DNA from 4 places in the Aeribacillus pallidus genome. Region 1 is predicted to be linked to each of the others. Evidence: riboswitches for the same ligand, from Rfam matches in the RefSeq annotation. Region 1 holds a riboswitch; each other region holds the start of a gene.
The links. A riboswitch is a leader RNA that binds a small molecule or an ion and turns the genes downstream of it on or off. The one in region 1 is predicted to bind S-adenosylmethionine.
Positions count from the first base shown of each region.

Region 2: linked by a shared signal. The riboswitch ahead of ABES52_RS10495 (O-acetylhomoserine aminocarboxypropyltransferase/cysteine synthase family protein) and the one ahead of ABES52_RS14530 (acetyl-CoA C-acyltransferase) in region 1 are both predicted to bind S-adenosylmethionine.
Region 3: linked by a shared signal. The riboswitch ahead of ABES52_RS01370 (2,3-diketo-5-methylthiopentyl-1-phosphate enolase) and the one ahead of ABES52_RS14530 (acetyl-CoA C-acyltransferase) in region 1 are both predicted to bind S-adenosylmethionine.
Region 4: linked by a shared signal. The riboswitch ahead of metK (methionine adenosyltransferase) and the one ahead of ABES52_RS14530 (acetyl-CoA C-acyltransferase) in region 1 are both predicted to bind S-adenosylmethionine.

Region 1 covers NZ_JBCNBW010000065.1:48,760-50,963, reverse strand. Annotated here, with positions in the region: gene ABES52_RS14530 (acetyl-CoA C-acyltransferase) at 1-1,050, opposite strand, end outside; SAM riboswitch class I at 1,202-1,310, opposite strand; gene ABES52_RS14525 (hypothetical protein) at 1,789-2,204, opposite strand, start outside.
Region 2 covers NZ_JBCNBW010000042.1:7,241-9,444, reverse strand. Annotated here, with positions in the region: gene ABES52_RS10495 (O-acetylhomoserine aminocarboxypropyltransferase/cysteine synthase family protein) at 1-970, opposite strand, end outside; SAM riboswitch class I at 1,110-1,225, opposite strand; gene nagA (N-acetylglucosamine-6-phosphate deacetylase) at 1,566-2,204, opposite strand, start outside.
Region 3 covers NZ_JBCNBW010000005.1:1,938-4,141, reverse strand. Annotated here, with positions in the region: gene ABES52_RS01375 (pyridoxal phosphate-dependent aminotransferase) at 1-1,136, shown strand, start outside; SAM riboswitch class I at 1,235-1,382, shown strand; gene ABES52_RS01370 (2,3-diketo-5-methylthiopentyl-1-phosphate enolase) at 1,455-2,204, shown strand, end outside.
Region 4 covers NZ_JBCNBW010000003.1:1,385-3,588, forward strand. Annotated here, with positions in the region: gene pckA (phosphoenolpyruvate carboxykinase (ATP)) at 1-240, opposite strand, end outside; SAM riboswitch class I at 733-873, shown strand; gene metK (methionine adenosyltransferase) at 1,183-2,204, shown strand, end outside.

The DNA of each region.
Region 1 (2,204 bases):
CAACCGGAACCCTGTGCCTCCTAAAGGATGGCCGATAGCAATCGCTCCGCCGTTGACATTTACTTTTTCATACGGAATCTTTAGTTTCTTGCAGCTGGCTATGACCACACTGGCAAAGGCCTCGTTAATTTCAAACAAGTCTATATCACGAACCGTAAGCCCCGTTTTCTCCAAGACTTTTTCAATTGCCTGGGCCGGTTTTAAATGGAGGCTCGTATCTGGACCAGCAATATCTGCCCAACCGATGATTCTTGCAAGCGGTGTGTAGCCAAGTTTTTCAGCTTGTGTCTCGCTTGCGACAATTCCAATACTTGCGCCATCTGACATTTGCGATGCGTTTCCAGCTGTAATCGTACCGTCTTCTGTAAAAACAGGACGGAGTTTCGCTAATCCTTCAATCGTGGTGTTCGGGCGAATACCTTCATCTTCTTTTATCCATTCTTCATGTGCGTATACAGGAGTGATTTCTTCCTGCAGCCGGCCCTCTTGTAACGCTTTGTATGCCCGTTGTTGTGAAAGGCATGCATATTCATCCTGTTCCTTTCGAGTGATTCCTAGTTCTTTGTTTTTCTTGTCAGTCAATACGCCCATTGATTCATTGGAGAGGGAGCACCACAAGCCGTCATTAATTAAAGTGTCCGTAAACTCTGCTTTTCCAAGCGGGACACTTTTTCGCAAGTTGGCAGTGTGCGGAGCGTTCGTCATCGAATCATAGCCCCCAACAATGAATAACTGCCCTTCCTGTAAAACAATCCGGCGCGTAGCATCCGAAACGGAAGCCAATCCGGCCAAACAAACATTATTGAGTGTAATAGCAGGTACCGAAAGATCCACTCCCGCTTCTACGGCCACTTTTCGCGCTGGATTTTGCCCTTCTCCAGCCTGGATGACTTGTGCAAGTAATACTCCATCTGCGTTTTTTCCTTCCGGAACCCGGCGAAGCAATTCTTTCACTGCAACGCTTCCTAGCTGTTTCGCTGATACATCGGCCAGTTTTCCTCGAAACTTTCCAAATGGCGTACGCACTCCCTCTAAAATAACCACAGTCATACCTTCTTCTCCTTTCCATTCACAGAATTAGTTTGTCATCCTTTTATGGTGTTTCACCTTATCAGACGGGGCATTTTTCAATTGCTTTTTATAAGCAATGAAAAAGCCCCTTTCATTCTGAAAGAGGCTTAAGGTATTACCAATTTGTTTCGCCTTATCTTTCAGAATGAAAAAACTCATTCTGCAGGAATTAGCACCGTTCCATAAAGGAGGTTGCCGGACGTCATCGGGCCTGTTCCCTCAGTCACTCTGGATAAGACTTTATTTCATTTGATTGAATTTTCTTGATAATCCGAATGTTATAACCTTTTTACTTTCATGTCAACTTTGATTTTTTACGAAAAAGATGTTGAGAACGTTTACATCGTTGTGGCTGTAAGAAAAAATTTTTTCGAAATCAACAGATTTAACCTATTAATCATCCAGTTCAAAGAAAAGACTTTTTTGATAAAAAGAGACATGTGGTTAACCTAAAAACCGCAGTAGGGATTCGAACATTTTTTCGAACCATTTTCCTGATTTATCAATATATTTTGCAAATTAATTCGATCGATTTTCCTGTTTTATCGATAGATTTCGCGAATGTTCAACAATCTTGCCCCCTACTAATGAAAGATTCCAGTAAAAAAAGCCTATCAAATACCTGATAGGCTCCCGTTACTTATGTTTAGTCTTCATCACATGTTCCGTGGATTCCTTTTTTGAGGAAACAAGCTCCGTTACCTATGTACCAAATCTTTAGGACATCGCTTTTAATTCGGATACCGTTTCATCCACAAATTCTGATATTTTGCGCAAATTCAATAGTAACTGTTCCTTGAACTCTTTAACAGTGGTGTTTTCGTTTAACACAATCTTTGTATTGGCAATTTGGTTTGAACCATTATAACATTTAATAGATTGATCGTTTAGCGATTTAATTTTTTCATGAATCATACGCTTCACTATTTCTCTCTGATAAAGATATTTCTCGCTACCTTCTGAATGATTAGCTATTTTTCGTTTTGGTAAGTATGGGCGTGTTTCATAGTGTAATGGTAAAGTAAAGGAACGATTAAAAGCATCAAATGTAAATTCTACATGAATATCAAAAGTATCTTCATTTAATAAGTATTTCCCTTCTTCTGTTTTTTGAGCAATTTTTCCTTTCCATG
Region 2 (2,204 bases), on a different contig from region 1:
TTGGAAGCCCTGGATACGTGACCCATTCGACCGACGGGTGATCTTGTAAAAATTTCACAATTTTTTGGGCGTTTTCATTATGCTTTGGTATACGAAGGTGCAACGTTTCAAGCCCTTGCAAAAAGATGAACGCATTTTCAGGACTTAAACATGGACCAAAGTCACGAAGCAGTTGCACGCGTAACTTGACTGCAAACGGTGCATCCTTCACGTCTACTGCATAGCGAAGCCCATGATAGCTCCGGTCCGGTTCGGTAAAGCCCGGGAATTTTTCATGATTCCAATCAAACTTTCCGCTATCAACGACCACTCCACCGATGGCTCGACCATGGCCACCGATCCATTTCGTTGCGGAGTGGATGACGATATCGGCTCCCCATTCTATTGGGCGGCAGACATATGGAGTGGCAAACGTGTTATCGATAATAAGTGGAAGGTGATAATCATGAGCTATTTTCGCGACCGTTTCAATATCAAGCACATGTAAGCTTGGATTTCCAATTGTTTCGGCAAAAATTGCTTTCGTTTTTTCCGTAATTGCTTGCCGGAAATGATCAGGATCGGTTGGGTCAACAAATTTAACGTTAATGCCATACTTCGGTAAGGTCACCGCAAATAAATTATACGTACCGCCGTATAAATTGCTGGCAGCGACTATTTCATCTCCCGCATGCGCCACGTTTAAAATAGCTAACGTAATGGCCGCCATCCCGGATGATAACGCAACGGCTGCGGCTCCTCCTTCCAGTTGAGCGATGCGCTTTTCAAATACATCTACCGTTGGATTCCCAATGCGGGTGTAAATATTCCCCGCTTCTTTTAAGGCAAATAAGTTTTGCGCATGTTCCGTATCCCGAAACACATACGATGTTGTATGGTAGACCGGGACCGCCCGTGCTCCAGTCACAGGATCTGGCTCCTGCCCTCCGTGAAGCAAAATAGTTTCCAATTCATAATTGTGATTGCTCATACACATTCCTCCTTCAATTTTTGACCAATGACAAGGGAAACAAGTTTGAACATGTTGAAGACTCTAGTGAGGATATAAGAAGAGGATAGGATAAAAAAACCCTCTTCCTAAGAAGAGGGTTACGTGTCACACGCTCCTCCTCTTATCTTTCAGATCTCAAGGATCTGTAGGAATTGGCACCTTTTCAAGCCGTTTTTTGACTTGAAGGTTGCCGGGCTTCATTGGGCCTAGTCCCTCCGCCTCTCTTGATAAGAGTTGTGTTCCAAACTCATATGAAAATGTTCTTGTTGAGCATTGTATAATACTGGAACATGGAATGTCAATCTTTTTTTATTTTTCTGATAATTAATATATGAAAAGAACATAAATTCATGTTTATTTTTTATCATGTCTGTTAAATGATCCTGTTGATATTTATCGCTGCAGGTGGACGCTTTCCGCGGGCAAGCCGCAAGCCGATTCCCTCGCTACGCTCAAGTAAGGGTCTTGCCTGCCTGGCTTCTTGTCCCCGCTGGAGTCGCCCCGTGTGAACAACTTGCTAAAAATCAACAATGACATATAACATAGCCTTTATCATAATTATTGGGGAACATCATTAAAGGGACGGTATTTCAATCGTATTTCTTTTAGAGTAAGCAATCTTTCCTCGACAAAATGTGAGCATAACCTCACCTTCACGATTCAATACAACAATGTCTGCATCTTTCCCTTTTTTTAAGCTTCCTTTCCGGTCCAGCATGCCTAATTGAGAGGCAGGGTTCCATGAGGTCATTTGCACAATGTCACGTAACGTGCATTGGGTATATGTTTGCATGTTTTGAATGGCCTCATTCATTTTTAACATACTACCTGCTAGTGTTCCATCTGCTAACACAGCCTTCGATTCGTTGACACTGACTTTTTGACCACCTAACTCATATACACCCGGTGGCATACATTTGGCCCGCATTGCATCGGTAATAAGGATGATACCTTCCGTACCTTTGTTACGATAGGCAAAACGAACCATTTCGGGACTTACATGAATTCCATCTACAATGATTTCGGTTTTAATTTCATCCTGCATTAATAGCGCTCCAACCGCTCCCGGCTCACGGTGATGGATTCCGCGCATCCCGTTAAATAAGTGAGTACCATGGGTAGCCCCCGCTTGAATCGCTTGGACCACTTCTTCATAAACCGCATCTGAATGGCCAATGGAAGCTACCACCCCTTGTATTTTCAAATGTTTCAC
Region 3 (2,204 bases), on a different contig from region 1:
AGCAATTTTTCGCTAATTTAGTGAAACAAGTAAGCGCAAAGGTTGCCCAAGGGCATGATGTCATAAATTTAGGCCAAGGGAATCCTGATTTACCAACTCCAGCGCATATCGTCGAAAAAATGCAAGAAGCGGTTCAAAATCCATTGAATCATAAATATGCACCTTTTCGAGGATTTGATTATTTGAAAGAAGCAGTGGCGACCTTTTACAAACAAGAATATGGGGTAAAGATCGATCCGAAACATGAGGTGGCTGTTCTTTTTGGAGGGAAAGCTGGACTCGTTCAATTACCTATTTGTCTATTAAACCCTGGCGATATTGCCCTTCTTCCGGACCCCGGGTATCCAGACTATTTATCTGGACTAGCGATGGCCAGAGCATCTTACGAGTTGATGCCTCTTCGGGAAGAGTCTCAATTTCTACCGGAATTTGATTTTATAAATCCTCATGTACTTGAAAAAGCAAAACTCATGTTTTTAAACTATCCGAACAATCCAACAGGGGCGACCGCTGATCTCAGCTTTTTTGAAGAAACGGTACGCTTAGCGGAAAAGCATCGAATTTGTGTTGTGCACGACTTCGCATATGGAGCGATCGGCTTTGATGGACAAAAGCCGATTAGCTTTTTACAGGCAGAAGGGGCGAAAGAAGTTGGCATTGAAATTTATACATTGTCAAAAACATACAATATGGCTGGCTGGCGGGTCGCTTTTGCAATTGGCAATCGCTCCGTCATTCAAGCTCTTGAGCAATATCAAGACCATATGTATGTGAGTCTTTTCGGTGCGATTCAAGAAGCTGCCGCCCACGCGCTTCTTTCCTCCCAACAGGCGGTGAGAGACCTGGTACAAACGTACGAAAAACGGAGAAATACGTTGATTGAAGCTGCTCATCAAATTGGCTGGAATGTAACTCAACCGAAAGGCACTTTTTTTGCCTGGCTGAATGTGCCGAATGGCTATACTTCTATGGAGTTTTTCCAATTGTTATTAGAAAAAGCTCATGTCGCTGTGGCTCCGGGAGTTGGATTTGGACAATATGGGGAAGGGTACGTGCGTGTAGGACTGTTAGCAGAAGAAAAACGACTAGTGGAAGCCATTGAACGAATGGATGCACTCCGTTTATTTAAATCGTAGCAATTAAGATAATTGGTGAAAAAAATATTGACAATTTTTCTAGGAGATGGCATAATTCGAATTAATTTAAATTATATGAAAATTGAATACGTAAGAATTTCTTATCAAGAGTAGGTGGAGGGACGAGCCCGATGAAACCCGGCAACCGACCGTAATACCATCGCGAGGTGGGGCGCTTAAGGCGCCGGATGTAACATCCGCAAGGCACGGTGCTAATTCTTGCAGCGTTATGCTGAGAGATAAGAAGATGGTGGATAGAAACGCAACCTCTTCTTATCGAAGAGGTTTTTTTATTTGATTTGAAAAAGGAGGAGCAAGATGTCCTATCTTATTGCTACTTACAAAATGAGGGGAAAGCCCGGTTCGTTTTTGAAAAAGGCCGAACAGATTGCACTTGGTATGACAGTTGGTTCTTGGACGAATTTACCTTTGCTTGAAAAAGAACAACTGAAAAAGCACAAAGGTGAAGTTCTTTCAGTGGAAGAAGTTGGACTTGAGAAAGGAGAGACAGAAAAAGTAACTGGTTATGTCCGAATTGGGTATCCTATCGTTAATATTACGACCGATTTTCCTTCCATCTTAACGACTGTGTTTGGGAAGCTTTCATTAGACGGAGAAATCAAATTAGTGGATGTATCGTTTCCGGATGAATTATTTCCGTCATTCCCAGGCCCGCGTTTTGGAATCAAGAAAATTCGAGAAGGGTTACAAGTATTGGATCGACCACTTGTGATGAGCATTTTTAAAGGGGTGATTGGCCGCGACTTACCATACCTGTTGTCGCAACTAAAAGAACAAGCGCTTGGTGGTGTGGACTTAGTAAAAGATGATGAAATTTTGTTCCAAAATGACCTTACGCCTTTTGAACAGCGGATTGTTGAAGGGAAGAAGGTGCTAAATCATGTGTATGAAGAAACAGGACATCGAACGTGGTATGCGGTTCATCTTTCTGGTCGGACAAAAGACATCATTGACCGGGCGAGACGTGCATCTGAATTAGGGGCAGATGTGTTGTTATTCAATGTATTTACGTATGGGTTGGATATTTTACAGCAGCTAACTGAAGAC
Region 4 (2,204 bases), on a different contig from region 1:
TGGTTGGTTTACGGAACCCCAATCAATTTTATCTTTAACAGAAGGTTCTTCGACAATAAATTTGTCTTTAGGTGACCGACCTGTATATTTTCCTGTTTCTGCACGAACCGCTCCAGTAGAAGAAAGGACCCCTTCTCCACGGCTTAACACTTTTTCCACTAGTCGTGGAACTGATAATTGAACACGAACATTTTGACCAGTAAGCAACTCTTTTAAGTTCGAAAGACTAACAGAATTCATACGGCGAAACCCTTCCTTTTCGTGATTTTATAATGATATATCGTTAACCCCTTTGTTCCTTAAAAACAGTATAACACATTTATGTAAATAATCTATACTATTTACAATATTTTTTTAAAATGTTTTATTTTTTGTCACAATTTCCTGTCTCTGTTTTGTCAGTAAGGGGAATTTTGTATTGTTTTTGTCACACTCTATATTATATTAGAACGAATGTGGAATGTAGCAGCTACTGTCTCTTGTTTTGTAAAAAGTAGGCGAATAGACTCATACATCCTATAGTTGACATTTGGACAAAATGTTCATTTTGTGGACAAACGAAGACAATTCACGGACAATATGATCATTACAAGGACCTTTTACAAAAGTAATCAGACAATTTTAGTGTTCATCAAAGCAATCACACATTGGCATGATTTTGCTGTATAAAAATATGAAAATTTTGTTGACACGCTTTGACAAAATACGATAAGATTTTACCTTGAACGGATACTCTTATCCCGAGCTGGTGGAGGGACAGGCCCTATGAAACCCAGCAACCTGCTCATTGAGGGAGATGGGATTTTCGAGACTATCCCATATTCCGAGCAAAGGTGCTAACCTGTTGCAAGGCGAGGCCTTGAACGATAAGAGTGAAAGGCATGATGACACAATCAACCTTTCCTCTAGAAGATATTTAAAAAGGAAAGGTTTTTTTATTTTGCCAAAGAATCGTGCCTTTAATGCAAACGCCACTTCTTTTCACATTGATAAAAATGATAGGTTTACTTCATACTACTAAGGGAAATGAGTACCGTGACGATGAAGCAGTAAAAGATACGGGCATGAAAGGACCAATGAATGAACAGGTGCATATGTTACATTACCGTTTTATGCGTTGGTTCAATGACTCGAGGGAGCTGCTGCTTTTTTAAAAAATCATAACAAAGGAGGATCCATCAGATGACAAAGAAACGTCGTCTTTTTACGTCTGAATCTGTTACAGAAGGTCATCCAGATAAGATTTGTGACCAAATTTCTGACGCCATTCTTGACGCTATTTTAGCAAAAGATCCAAATGCTCGTGTTGCATGTGAAACTTCTGTAACAACTGGTTTAGTACTTGTAAGCGGAGAAATTACAACATCCACGTATGTTGATATTCCAAAAATTGTTCGTGAAACAGTTAAAGAAATTGGTTACACTCGTGCGAAATATGGTTTCGATGCGGAAACTTGTGCCGTATTGACTTCTATCGATGAACAATCCCCTGACATTGCAATGGGTGTTGACAGAGCGTTAGAAGCACGTGAAGGACAAATGACAGATGAAGAAATCGAAGCAATTGGTGCGGGCGACCAAGGGTTAATGTTTGGTTTTGCATGTAACGAAACGAAAGAATTAATGCCATTACCAATTTCCCTTGCACACAAATTAGCTCGTCGTCTTACAGAAGTTCGTAAAGAAGAAATTCTTCCATACTTACGTCCAGACGGAAAAACGCAAGTGACGGTTGAATACGATGAAAATGACAAACCGGTTCGAATTGATACAATCGTTGTATCTACACAACATCACCCAGAAATTAGCTTAGATCAAATTCAACGTAATATTAAAGAATATGTTATCGAGCCAGTTGTTCCAAAAGAACTGATCGATGAAAATACGAAATATTTCATCAACCCAACAGGACGTTTCGTCATCGGTGGTCCTCAAGGTGATGCTGGATTAACAGGACGTAAAATTATTGTTGACACGTACGGTGGATACGCTCGTCACGGCGGTGGTGCATTCTCTGGTAAGGACCCAACAAAAGTTGACCGCTCTGCAGCATATGCTGCTCGTTACGTAGCGAAAAACATCGTAGCAGCTGGTCTTGCAGATAAATGTGAAGTTCAACTTGCATATGCCATCGGTGTTGCGAAACCAGTATCAATTTCTATTGATACATTCGGTACTGGAAAAGTATCTGAAGACGTATTAAT